Regions from separate parts of the Fictibacillus sp. S7 genome, predicted to be linked through region 2. Evidence: predicted binding sites of a transcription regulator. Region 2 holds the regulator's gene; each other region holds the start of a gene.
The links. The regulator Rex, encoded in region 2, represses fermentation and respiration genes when NADH is low (regulators of the CRP and FNR family bind a similar motif). The targets are predictions, from matches to a motif close to TTGTGAAATATTTCACAA.
Positions count from the first base shown of each region.

Region 1: the regulator Rex is predicted to act here: its motif matches at 2,027-2,044, upstream of qoxA (cytochrome aa3 quinol oxidase subunit II).
Region 3: the regulator Rex is predicted to act here: its motif matches at 1,933-1,950, upstream of DMO16_RS17250 (AtpZ/AtpI family protein).
Region 4: the regulator Rex is predicted to act here: its motif matches at 1,576-1,593, upstream of ric (iron-sulfur cluster repair di-iron protein).

Region 1 covers NZ_QJKL01000001.1:3,198,618-3,201,665, forward strand. Annotated here, with positions in the region: gene DMO16_RS16650 (sensor histidine kinase) at 1-1,197, shown strand, start outside; gene DMO16_RS16655 (DUF2231 domain-containing protein) at 1,275-1,724, shown strand; gene qoxA (cytochrome aa3 quinol oxidase subunit II) at 2,078-3,048, shown strand, end outside.
Region 2 covers NZ_QJKL01000001.1:2,868,958-2,872,005, reverse strand. Annotated here, with positions in the region: gene moaC (cyclic pyranopterin monophosphate synthase MoaC) at 230-715, shown strand; gene DMO16_RS14785 (redox-sensing transcriptional repressor Rex) at 765-1,412, shown strand; gene DMO16_RS14780 (twin-arginine translocase TatA/TatE family subunit) at 1,443-1,631, shown strand; gene tatC (twin-arginine translocase subunit TatC) at 1,649-2,419, shown strand; gene DMO16_RS14770 (protein adenylyltransferase SelO) at 2,769-3,048, shown strand, end outside.
Region 3 covers NZ_QJKL01000001.1:3,320,808-3,323,855, forward strand. Annotated here, with positions in the region: gene DMO16_RS17235 (disulfide oxidoreductase) at 1-361, shown strand, start outside; gene upp (uracil phosphoribosyltransferase) at 534-1,163, shown strand; gene DMO16_RS17245 (DUF3889 domain-containing protein) at 1,385-1,783, opposite strand; gene DMO16_RS17250 (AtpZ/AtpI family protein) at 2,107-2,331, shown strand; gene DMO16_RS17255 (ATP synthase subunit I) at 2,328-2,711, shown strand; gene atpB (F0F1 ATP synthase subunit A) at 2,717-3,048, shown strand, end outside.
Region 4 covers NZ_QJKL01000001.1:1,786,036-1,789,083, reverse strand. Annotated here, with positions in the region: gene DMO16_RS25155 (YsnF/AvaK domain-containing protein) at 1-137, shown strand, start outside; gene DMO16_RS09180 (NUDIX domain-containing protein) at 212-631, opposite strand; gene DMO16_RS09175 (Crp/Fnr family transcriptional regulator) at 800-1,513, opposite strand; gene ric (iron-sulfur cluster repair di-iron protein) at 1,653-2,354, shown strand; gene DMO16_RS09165 (hypothetical protein) at 2,770-3,048, opposite strand, start outside.

The DNA.
Region 1 (3,048 bases), 330 kb from region 2:
TGGTTCTTTATTACGCTGTTTATTATTTTTGTACTGTTATATTTTTTAGTAAAAGGCATGATGTTTGAGACTGCCAGAGAGGACATCCAGGATATTCTTCATTACGAGCTGAATAAAGACAAGGCTTCAGAGCTCAATGAAGATTCTGTAACACAGGATCAAGGTTCACCCTATTATTCAGTAGTCGTAAAAAACGGATCCGGTAATTCAACAGGAAAAACGAATCAGGCGTTTAACCGATTTGTTCAATCCAAATCATGCTGTTCCCGGAAAGGCAAACTCGCAGAATTAAACGGAAAGAACGGCCATGAGAAACAGCACATCATCTATGCAAGTGCACGTCTGAATGAGAAAACGGTCCTGTATGTCGGAAAAAACATCAGTGGCGTCCATGAAAAGGTGGAGCGCTGGTTTTTCCTGCTTTCCCTTCTGGGTCTGGCGGTCTTTATTTTATCCGTCGTCATGGGAGAACGACTGTCCAGAAAAGCGTTAAAGCCGGTGATTCAGAATATGGAGAGCCAGAAAAAATTTATTGCTGATGCTTCCCATGAACTCCGGACACCCATAAGTATCTTTTCTGCTTCACTTGAAGTATTGGAAAAAGAGGAAAAAAGCAAGATGTCGTCTTTTTCCAAGGAAACGCTCAATGAATTAAAGGAAGAGGTTCATCAGATGAAAAACCTGGTGTCTCATCTCCTGACGCTGGCCAAAGACCAGGAACGGCAAGAAATTCATAAAGATTCGTTCTCGATTAATGAGCTTGCAAGGAAAATGGCCAGTCAATATGAGCGGCTCTCTCAAAGCACACGAACTGTCAAAGTGATTGCCCCTACTGAAGATCTTATAGTGGAAGCGGACAGGGTGAGAATTAAAGAACTGCTTCAACTATTGCTCGATAACGCGCTTAAATACTCTGACGCGGGTTCTCCAGTTGAAATCAGGCTTAAAGCGCAGGCAAAGAATAATTTGGTGATTGAAATAAGAGACGAAGGAGAAGGCATTCCTTTTGCGGATTTGCCTTATCTGTTTGACCGTTTTTATCGAGTGGACAAGGGAAGGTCCCGGACACAGGGCGGGGCAGGTCTTGGTTTATCGATTGCTAAAGAAATCACCAGTCTATATAGAGGAAGCATAGAGGCCGAAAGCCAGCCGGGCAAAGGCACTACCTTCAGAGTAGAGCTGCCGGTCCTGGCGTAATATATAATGTTTTTTTCAGTTTAATTTCAGTTTCTTTGTGTATGTTAAAAAAAAACACAAGGGAGCTGAAATTTTTAATGCTATCTACTCCGCTTCATCCATTGTTAGTTCACTTCCCTATTGCCTTGCTTATCATTGGTGTGATTGTACAGATCATCGCTGTTTGGAAGAAACCATTTTTTGACCGGCTGGCATTATTCCTATTCTCGACCGGCTTTTTGACAGGAATCCTTGCTTATGTGTCAGGAGACGGGGCTGAACACTTTTTAAGAGACCAGGCAGGTCACAGTATTGAGAGTGAGGTTCATATTCATGAAACCTATGCACTGGTCACTCTTTTTATTTTTGGAGCTGTCGTTTTGCTAAAACTGGTCCATATGTTTGGATTCATTAAGCCTCTTTTACCGCTGGTGCTTGTCCTTTCATTAGCCGGTGCGGTTACATTGTCTCTTACAGGGCATTACGGCGGCAAAATGGTATACCATCCGGAATCCATTACTTCTGACTCTTCGCCCGCCAATAAATAAGGGAATGATGGGAAAAAAATAAGACCTAAGAATGGAAAAACTTAAGTGTTGAAATTATTTTTCGGAAGTGGTTTAATATGAAACGCAGAGGGAAATAACATAGTTAGAACTTAAATGAGTCGCCGTAGACGGCGGCTTTTTCTTTTCTTGCGTATGGAAATAATTCGGAAATGGAAGCGTAAGAAGGAAATCCCAGAAATATGAACATTCTTTGAAAAATATGTGATGAAGTCGTGAAATTTAGTTGAAGAACTTATGACAGTTTATAAAAGGGTATCTATTTTTGGTGGGAATTTGGTATTATGTGAACAAAAGCACAATGTTAGTTATTTTGCAGTGAGAAACCTCACACGATGTTGAAAGGAAGGAAGGTGGGCCTAGTGTTTAAGCGGTTTAAACCGTTTTTTGCGTTGGGACTTTTGCTGTCCGTTTTCTTCTTGGGCGGATGCAGCAATTATATAGTTCTTGATCCGAAAGGGCCTGTTGCTGCGCAACAGAAGGATCTTATTCTTTACTCTATTGGGTTTATGGCACTTATTTGTGTTGTGGTTTATGTCTTATTCACAGTCATCGTTATTAAATACCGCGACCGAAAGAACGATGATAACTTTGAACCGGATCATCATGGAAGCAAAAAGCTTGAAACGATCTGGACAGTTATTCCGATTTTGATTATTATCGCTCTTGCTATTCCGACGGTTACATCGATTTATGATCTCGAGAAGGCGCCGGTTTCTGCTTCAGGCGAAAAGAAGGAACCTCTTGTCATTACTGCTACAGCAGTAGACTGGAAATGGATCTTCTCCTATCCGGAGCAGGGCATTGAAACGGTCAACTACATTAATATTCCAAAAGACCGTCCGGTTCAGTTTAAATTGACCTCTGCAGATTCAATGTCTTCATTCTGGGTTCCTGCACTTGGGGGCCAAAAGTACGCGATGCCAGGTATGGAAACGAAATTATACTTACAAGCCGACCATACCGGAACATTCTCCGGCAGAAACTCGAACTTTAATGGTGAAGGATTCACTCACCAGATTTTTGATGTGCATTCTGTTTCACAAAGTGATTTTGACAAATGGGCAAAAGATACGAAGAGCAAGGCGCCTAAGTTGTCTAAAAAACAGTATGATCAGTTAATGCTTCAAGGCGAAGCAAAAAAGATGACATTCTCATCCACACATTTAAAATGGGTAGATCATGCTAAAGATAGAGACTATGCAGTGAAGACCCGTGAACGCTTAGGAGTAGTTCCGCAAAACCCGCACGGTTCAAAAGCGAAAGATGCGAATAATCCGGAACAAGACTCTCATGGGGTATCTCA
Region 2 (3,048 bases):
CGTCACCTCAAATTCCTGTCAACAAAACATCAGGAAACAGACGGGGTGCAAACGACAAAAAATGCACGGGGTTACGCCTGTTTTGCTGTAATCTGTCTACTCTTAGTGTAGCCTACAAAAGCAAAGCCGGGCAACTAATCAATGTTCAACATATTGTTATATATTGAGAGAAGAAGCAACTGCCATTCTATAGTAAGATCGTGTATATTTTAGGAAGAAGGAGTAGGATATGGGATCTTTTACGCATTTTAACGAACAGGGACGAGCAAAAATGGTGGATATTTCGGACAAGGATGTGACGGTCCGCACCGCTGTGGCCCACAGCTCGATTTTTGTGAATCCGGAAATCTACACAAAGATCACCGAAGGTTCCTTCAAAAAAGGAGATGTGCTCGCTGTGGCACAGGTGGCCGGCATCATGGCGGCCAAAAAAACCTCCGACTGGATTCCGATGTGCCATCCGCTCGCTCTTACGGGTGTGGATATTTCCTTTCAGTGGGAAAAAGAGGACGAGGGATACCGGCTGCATATTGAAGCAGCGGTGAAAACAAAGGGCAATACCGGGGTTGAAATGGAAGCCTTGACGGCGGCAAGTGCTGCTGCGCTGACCGTTTATGATATGTGCAAGGCGGTTGATAAAGGAATGGTCATTGGACCGACTTATCTTCAGAGTAAAACCGGGGGAAAAAACGGGGATTTTCAACGTTCCAAGTAAAAAATATGATAAACTATAGATAAGCTTTCTGAATTGTGGAGGCTACAAAATGACTCAAGAACAGATAAAGATACCGCAAGCAACCGCGAAGAGACTGCCGCTGTATTACCGCTTTTTAAAGAATCTTTCCATTTCCGGAAAGCAGCGTGTATCCTCGGCAGAGCTAAGCGAAGCAGTAAAAGTAGATTCAGCAACCATCCGAAGGGATTTTTCCTATTTTGGCGCACTTGGAAAAAAAGGATATGGCTATAACGTGAATTACCTGTTATCCTTTTTCCGAAAAACGCTTAATCAGGACGAAGTGACGAAGGTTGCCTTGATTGGCGTCGGGAATTTAGGTACCGCTTTCCTTCACTATAACTTTATTAAAAACAACAATACGGTCATCCAGGTCGCATTTGACGTGGATCCGGACAAGGTAGGTAAGGAAGTAGCGGGAGTTCCGGTTCATTCGATCGACAATATGGTCGATGAGCTCCGGGAAAGTGATGTGGAGGTGGCCATTTTGACCGTACCGGTCGGTGTTGCCCAGCATACGGCGGACAAGCTGGCTGATGCGGGGATTAAAGGCCTGTTAAATTTCACGCCGGCGCGCCTGACCTTGCCTCCTGAAATCAGGGTGCACCATATTGACCTGGCTGTGGAATTACAGTCATTGATTTATTTTATGAAGCATTATCCGTCAGATGAAATATAGAAGTTCAAATTACTTGAAGGAGGAACTGGGATGATTGGAACAGGCAGTGCAATTGTGATTGCAGCGGCAGCATTAGTCATGTTTGGACCGAAAAAGCTTCCGGAACTCGGACGTGCAGCAGGAAGAACGCTAAGAGAGTTCAAGAATGCCACACAAGGGCTCATGGACGATGATGATAAGAAAGAGAAAGAGTCTTCTAAAACGCACGAACAGAAGTAGCAGTTAGGATGAACATCATGACAGAAAAAAACATGTCGGTCTATGATCATCTGGGAGAATTAAGAAACCGCATCATCATCACGGCGGCTTTCTTTTTTATCTTTATGGTTGTAGGTCTCTTTTTTGCCAAACCCGTCATTGTATACTTGCAAAGTGATCCTGTGGCACAAGACATTCAAATGAACGCCTTCAATCTAACGGACCCGCTGAAAGTGTATTTTGATTTTTCATTTATCATTGCACTTCTGCTCACACTTCCTGTAGGGCTCTACCAAATCTGGGCCTTCATTAGCCCGGGTCTATTTGAGAATGAAAGAAAGGTCACGCTCTCGTACATTCCTATTTCGTTCCTATTGTTCGCGGCCGGTCTGTCTTTTGCCTATTTCATTCTTTTCCCGATGGTGGTTCACTTCATGTCGAACATTGCCGATTCCCTGAACGTCGAAGGGGAGTACGGGATCAACGAATACTTTTCTTTTTTATTTGGTCTTATCCTGCCGTTCGGGCTGCTGTTTCAGTTCCCGGTCCTCATCATGTTCCTGACGAGGCTCGGTCTGATCACCCCACAGTTCCTGAGGAAGATCAGGAAGTTTTCGTATTTCGGCATTCTTGTTATTGCCGGGATCATCAGCCCGCCTGAATTGATTTCACATTTAACCATTACCGTTCCACTGATCATTCTGTACGAAATCAGCATCATGATCTCAGCCAACGCCTACAAAAAGAGGCTGAGAGCGGAAGAAGAAGCCAGACTTGATTTGGAGCTGAATGAAACACATCCCGACTAAAGGGTGTGTTTTTTTGTTTTAGGAATCACTGTTGTCTTTGAAAGCGGCTGATTTCCGTTCCAGGATGCTCGCTTTCCGCAGGGCGTGTGCTGAGCCCATCAGGCGCAAGCGCCTTCTTGGTCTCACCTGTCACGCTTCCCCTGCAGGAGTCTCGCACCTTGCACTCCAATCAGTTGCAATGATGATACTCCAAGCAAAATGCATTTTTAATAAAAAGGGACAAAGCAGCGAGTGAACGTGTCGATCATGGTCGAAAAGGGAATACTTAGAAAAATAACCCTTATTTATGGACACCCAGAATGAATTTACGAATAATGAAAAATAAACCGGAAGAAGAGAAGGAGATAGGATGACACAAGAAAAAGTAAATGCAGCCGGGTGGAAGCTGGAAAATACTTACGCTGAATTGCCGAAAGCATTTTTCTCTATCATCAAGGTAAAACCGGTGGATTCACCTGAAATGGTTGTTTTGAACCACTCGCTGGCGGAGTCTCTCGGTTTAAACGCCAAGGTGCTTGAGGGCGAGGAAGGGGTTCGGGTATTTGCCGGAAATGAGGTTCCAGAAGGATCAGTGCCGCTGGCTCAAGCTTATGCCGGGCATCAGTTTGGGAATTTTACGATGCTTGGGG
Region 3 (3,048 bases), 450 kb from region 2:
TGTGTTGGGGTCCCTTTTCTTTAGTGAAGTCCTTCACTATGTTCCCTGTACCCTTTGCTGGTATCAAAGAATACTCATGTACCCTCTTGCTGTTTTCCTGGGTGTGGCGTTTTATCACAATAACAGCAGGATCGCTTCATACGTTCTTCCACTTTCCGGCCTCGGAGTTATTGTTTCGGGCTATCATATTGCCCTGCAAAAGGTTCCGGCCCTGAAGCAATTCGAAGTATGCAGTGCGGGTGTTCCCTGTTCGCAGGATTACATTAACTGGCTCGGCTTTATTACTATTCCGATGCTGGCGTTTGTCGCCTTTGTCGTCATCACTTTATGCATGCTTGTATTAAGCAGAAGAGAAGAATAGTAGGGAATGGGGCATCCTAATGGGGTGTCCTATTTTTATGGGGAATCCCGGGATTTTAATTGGAAGCTTTTTTTACCTTGAAGTAGTGCTTCTTTTTCTGTAAAATGCGGTAGAGGTTATGTGCAAGAATTTACGGGATGGACAAGCCCGTTTTAAAAGGAGAGGTAGCAGGATGGGTAATGTTTTTGTTCTCGATCATCCATTGATACAGCATAAGTTAACACATATTCGTGACGTTGAAACAGGTACGAAAGAGTTTCGTGAGCTTGTAGATGAAGTTGCGGGATTAATGGCGTTTGAAATTACACGCGATCTTCCACTTGAGGAAGTGACCATTCAAACTCCTGTATCTGAAGCAACAATGAAAGTGATCGCCGGGAAAAAGCTTGGTCTTGTACCGATTCTTCGTGCCGGTCTTGGCATGGTAGACGGAATTCTTAAATTAATCCCGGCAGCAAAAGTCGGACACGTTGGTCTGTACCGTGATCCGGAAACACTTTTGCCTGTTGAATACTATGTAAAGCTTCCGTCCGATGTAGAGGAACGCGACTTTATTGTTATTGATCCAATGCTTGCAACAGGGGGATCTGCTGCAGCAGCCATCATGTCCCTTAAAAACAGAGGCGCAAAGAACATTAAGTTGATGTGCCTTGTTGCCGCTCCTGAAGGAATTGATCTGATTCACAGAGACCATCCTGAAGTGGATATCTATTTGGCAGCCCTTGATGAAAAGCTCAACGACCACGGCTATATCGTACCAGGTCTTGGCGATGCAGGGGACCGTCTTTTTGGAACAAAATAAGCAACATAAGAAAGCGCCGGGTTTCTGGCGCTTTTGTTTTTTAGCTATTGCGTGGCTGAAACAAAATACATCCTCCAAACAAAAAGTTCGGATTAAACTTCACGTTTTTTGGAAATACCTAGCTTATATTATGTAGGGAAGGAAGGTGGACATCCAGAGAAACCATAAAAAATGCCCCTGCCAACAGCGTGGTGTGGGCTGAGGCAAAAGCATTTTTATCATTAACTGATTTCTTCAAAGGCTACTGAAATCAATTTTCCGTCACTCGCGTTATGCAGCACCTTTACTTTGATGTCTTTTTCGACCTTATGTTCCGTTATAATAAAGTCGAAGAAGTCGATCACTGTGCCGTCAGCATTTACCCGGCGTGTGTCGTACTGATAATCACTGATGGTGCTGTTGGGGTATTTTTCCTTGGTGCGCTCCAGTGCAATTTCCCCCCATTTCGCATAATCCTGGCGCATGGATGTGTTCATATTTTGAGGTGTGCCGGAGTTGGATGGATGGGCATTCATTTGATGGGATTTCGTTCCATTTTTTCCATCGTTGACATTGTTCATGCAGGCGACAAGTATGACTAAAAAAAAGAGGAACAAAAAACCGGTTTTAGTGAGCTTCATAAGACATCCTCCCTGGATGAAGTTTGTACTGAAAAGTCTGCTCAAAAACCGGGATTTTATACAAAACTGAATAGTTCATAATGTTTATTATATCGCTATTTTCCTAGGGAAAATCAATATTATACTGCAATTAAATAAACATATAGGAATTGTGACAGATTTTACACAAATTATATGATATTTTGCCTGTAATTGCGTTGACACCAGGGTGTCGCTATTGGTATCCTTACAAAGGGAATATGGTAAGGTTTTCATGCTAGGACACAAGTGTGTTTACTGGAAATTTTGAACTTCCTTATGATGTTCCGAAAGGAGTCCATGCGATGAGCACCGGAAGACGACCTTATAAAGCAATGGCATTAATGTCAGGTATACTTTCTGTACTTGTTGGAAGTATATTGCTTGGGCTTTTCGGCGGTAAGTGGCTGGATGGTCTTATGGGAACGAGTCCTCTGTTCCTCATTATCGGCTTGTTTATAGGGCTTGGAGCCGGCGTTTACGGCATGATCCGTTTATTATCCAATCGATCAGGAGAAGAACGCAAATGACCGAGTACACCATGACCTTCAGAAGATACATAAAGATCACGCTCTTTATGCTCTCTTTTTTTGTCCTCGGATATGGAGTAACCTCCTATCAATCCATTTTCCTCGGTTTATCATTCGGCACCCTGTTCAGTCTTTATAATCTTTGGAGCATGTATTCGAGGATCGAACGGCTCGGACAAGCAGTCATTAACCAGCAAAAAGTCAGGACAATGGGTTCATTATCAAGGCTTCTTGTGGGTGGCCTCGCAGTGCTTATTGCCATGAGATACCCGCAATTTTTCAATTTGTTAAGTGTGGTAATTGGATTGATGACGGTCTATATTATCATGTTAATAGATTCACTAACTAAAACCATGCGTACTTCAAAGGAAAAGAGGTGAAATAGGTGGAACACGAAGCTCCGATACATACGTTTATGGGTCTTCAATTTAACCTGTCAAACGTACTAATGATTACAGTTTCATCCGTAATTGTTTTCCTGATTGCTGTACTGGCTACCCGCGCCTTGTCCATGAAACCGGGCGGTTTGCAAAACTTTCTTGAATGGGTAGTGGATTTTGTAAAAGGAATCATCAACAGCACAATGGATTGGCACACGGGCGGCCGCTTTCTTACACTAGGTCTTACATTACTTATGTATATTTTTGTTTCCAATATGCTCGGCCTGCCATTTGCAGTAGCTTTCGACCATGAACTTTGGTGGAAATCGCCAACTGC
Region 4 (3,048 bases), 1.1 Mb from region 2:
GCGATGCACGTCTAGGAACGGATTCTGATATCAATTCTCGTGATAACCGTGATAACGACCTGACCGATGTTGATGATGAACTTAGAGACCGGACACGCCGTACGAAGCGTAATTCGGATGATGATGGGTTGTTTTAAGAAGTAAAATGATGAATCCCCGGGATGAATGAGATCCTGGGGATTTTTTTATTTAAGTAGAAATCTTATGTAAACTATACTTTTTTCCTTCTAGATATGTGCTGCATATCTGTAAAAAAGAAGGGTTTCTGTTCGGTCATAAAATTAGAGATGAGTTCTGGAACGGAGCGGGATAAAACGTTATGATTCTCCAGATTTTCTCTTGTTGGAGCAAGCCAATAGAATTGTAGATGATCTTCCTTGGATTGAGGATGCGGATAATGATTTTCCAATTCGCTTGAGGGGCAATTTACTTCAAAAACATGGGAAACTGAATGGATGACCTTTTCATTCTCAAGGTAACTGTCTTCCATTACACCCATAAACCTACTAGCAGTAATACTTTTTAGCCCCAGTTCTTCAAACAGTTCCCGTTGAAGTGCCATTTCACAGCTTTCACCTGTTTCAACCCTGCCTCCGGGCAGAAAAGAATGTGCACCTTTAAGTTGGGCGATGAGAATTTTGTCTTGGTATGATATGATGCTCTTGCCACATGCCGATATACAGTTTCCATAAATTCAGCTCCTATAGGATATTTCGCTGTTAAATAATAACAATACCTAAAAGAATACCTATTAAAATAAGCGTACCGGCCATCCGCCGATACGCTTTTCTTCTATATATTATATTCTGCACACCTGCACCGGGCAGTCCTCACAATTGCACATGTCCTTTAAATAATTTAAATCCTTAATAATCATGCTGCCGTCCTTTGCCTGGTCGAGGACTTTATCTTTCTTCAGCACACTGACCATCCGACTGACGGTTTCCCTTGAAGTCCCGACGAGTTCAGCCAGCTCTGTATTTGTCAGCTGAAGAGAAAGGAGGATTCCTTCTTCGGTCATTTTCCCATACGAGTTCGCCAGGCGGATCAGGGTGGAGCAGAGTGCGCCATTCTTTCCGTATAACATTAGATCGCGAAGCTTGGAGCGGGTGATCTGGTGCATGAGGCTGGTCCAGCGGACAAACTCCACGGCCATCTCGCCATTGCTGCGCATCATCTCTTCCAGTTCGGGCTGATGAATCACACCGACCGTGCTTTTTGTGGAGGCCACAGCACTGAACGAGTGCTTTTCGTTTCCTAGTGCGTTAAGTTCCCCTATTAAGTCTCCGTTTTGGAAGATGGAGAGCACGAGCTCCTTGCCATCCTCGGTCATCTTCGTTCCTTTAATCATGCCTTCCTGGACAAAATACAGCTTGTCGGCCGGTTCATTGTCCATGAAAAGCATTGTTCCTTTATCTATCGTACATGTCATCATGATTTCTTCGAGTATCTTAAGCGTTGGTTCGGAGAAAAACTCTGTTTGTTGAACGGCTTCTTTCCCCCGAGTTTTCATCTTGTTCCCTCCAGTATCTGCCACATCTTACGCATAGTATATCAAACAATCCTCACCTATTGATGTGATATCTGTCACAGAGAAATGAATTTCAGGAGAATACAGTAAAGGTAGAAACCAGTCAAAAGGAGGAGTCCTGATGAAGAGCGTATTTGATCCAACGGTCCAGACCCGTGAGGTTGTCATGAAATGCCCAAGAGCCGGAGACCTTCTGAAGAATTATCGGATTGATTATGTACGAAACGGCAGCCTGCCGATTGGGGAGGCGATCAAGGAACGGAATCTGAACTCCAGTGATGTGCTGAATGAGCTGAATACATTGTACGAAAAGAACAGGGACCATCAGCGGGGAATGACCAAATGGGAGAAACAAAAAGTGAACGCTTTGATCCAATACATTATCGACGCCCACCATTCGTATTTGTATATGGTATTACCGAAGCTGCAAAGTATGATCACCACCATCTTTAACAAGCACGTTGACACCCATCCCGAGCTGTCCCATGTTCACTACTTGTTCTCCATTCTGAAAATCGAACTGGAACAGCACATCCTGATCGAAGAAGAGCTCATTTTTCCAAAGATCCTGGCCTACGAAAAGAAACCCACGCTCAATGCTTTAATCGACATCAAGGAATTCGTAGAAGATCTAAAAAGAGAGCACGAACACATCGGCCAGTTCTTAAAAGACTTAAGGGAATTGACGAACGATTATAAAGCACCAGAAGATGCCTGTGATACCTACCGCCTGGCTTATGTAAAACTGGATGAGTTGGAATCGGATTTGTTTCAGCATCTGCATTTGGAGAATAATGTGTTGTTTTCAAGAGTGCTTGGCTGACTCTATTGGAAGTTGTACTCAGATGTATGGGTAAACAACTCGGGAAAGATTTTTTGAGATCATGTAATGCATGAAAAAGTACTTTTATAATACGGACTCAATCAAGCAAGAATTTGAGGAATACGTATTCTTGTAAGTTTCAGAAATTATTGCTGCTTCTAACATTCTTCTGAGGGAGATAATATAAACCTTTGTCCTACTAACATAAAAAACAGCCATTTCGTTAAGAAATTGCTGTTTTGTTTTCATTAAAAATCCGATATTTAGTTTAATGCATTCTACCTGTTAGTTAACGTAAGACAAGCACATAATCTTTACGTACAAATAAAGCCTATTTAAACCGCTTCTAAAACCCTCTCTTTTTCTAGTATGACGCTTTGCCTATATTCATCGGCTTCTGCTAGTTTAGTAAATTCTACTGTCTTATTATGATTGCTCTTAAGATTAATTTAACGGTATCAAGAATAAATTCTTTACCTTTCTTCTTGTCGTCTCCAATAGCCCAATCTAATCGGTGTAAGGTTGCAACCTTTTCCTTAACCATTTGTTTTTGTTGTTGACGGATGTCCTTTAGTGTAGCTTGGAAGGCTTCAAAATTTTCAAACCCGTACTTAGGGGTATAGAAACCGAACGATTGGGTATCCAATTCATCATTCATAAACATTATCTCTTTACTCAATTTATCCATGTCACT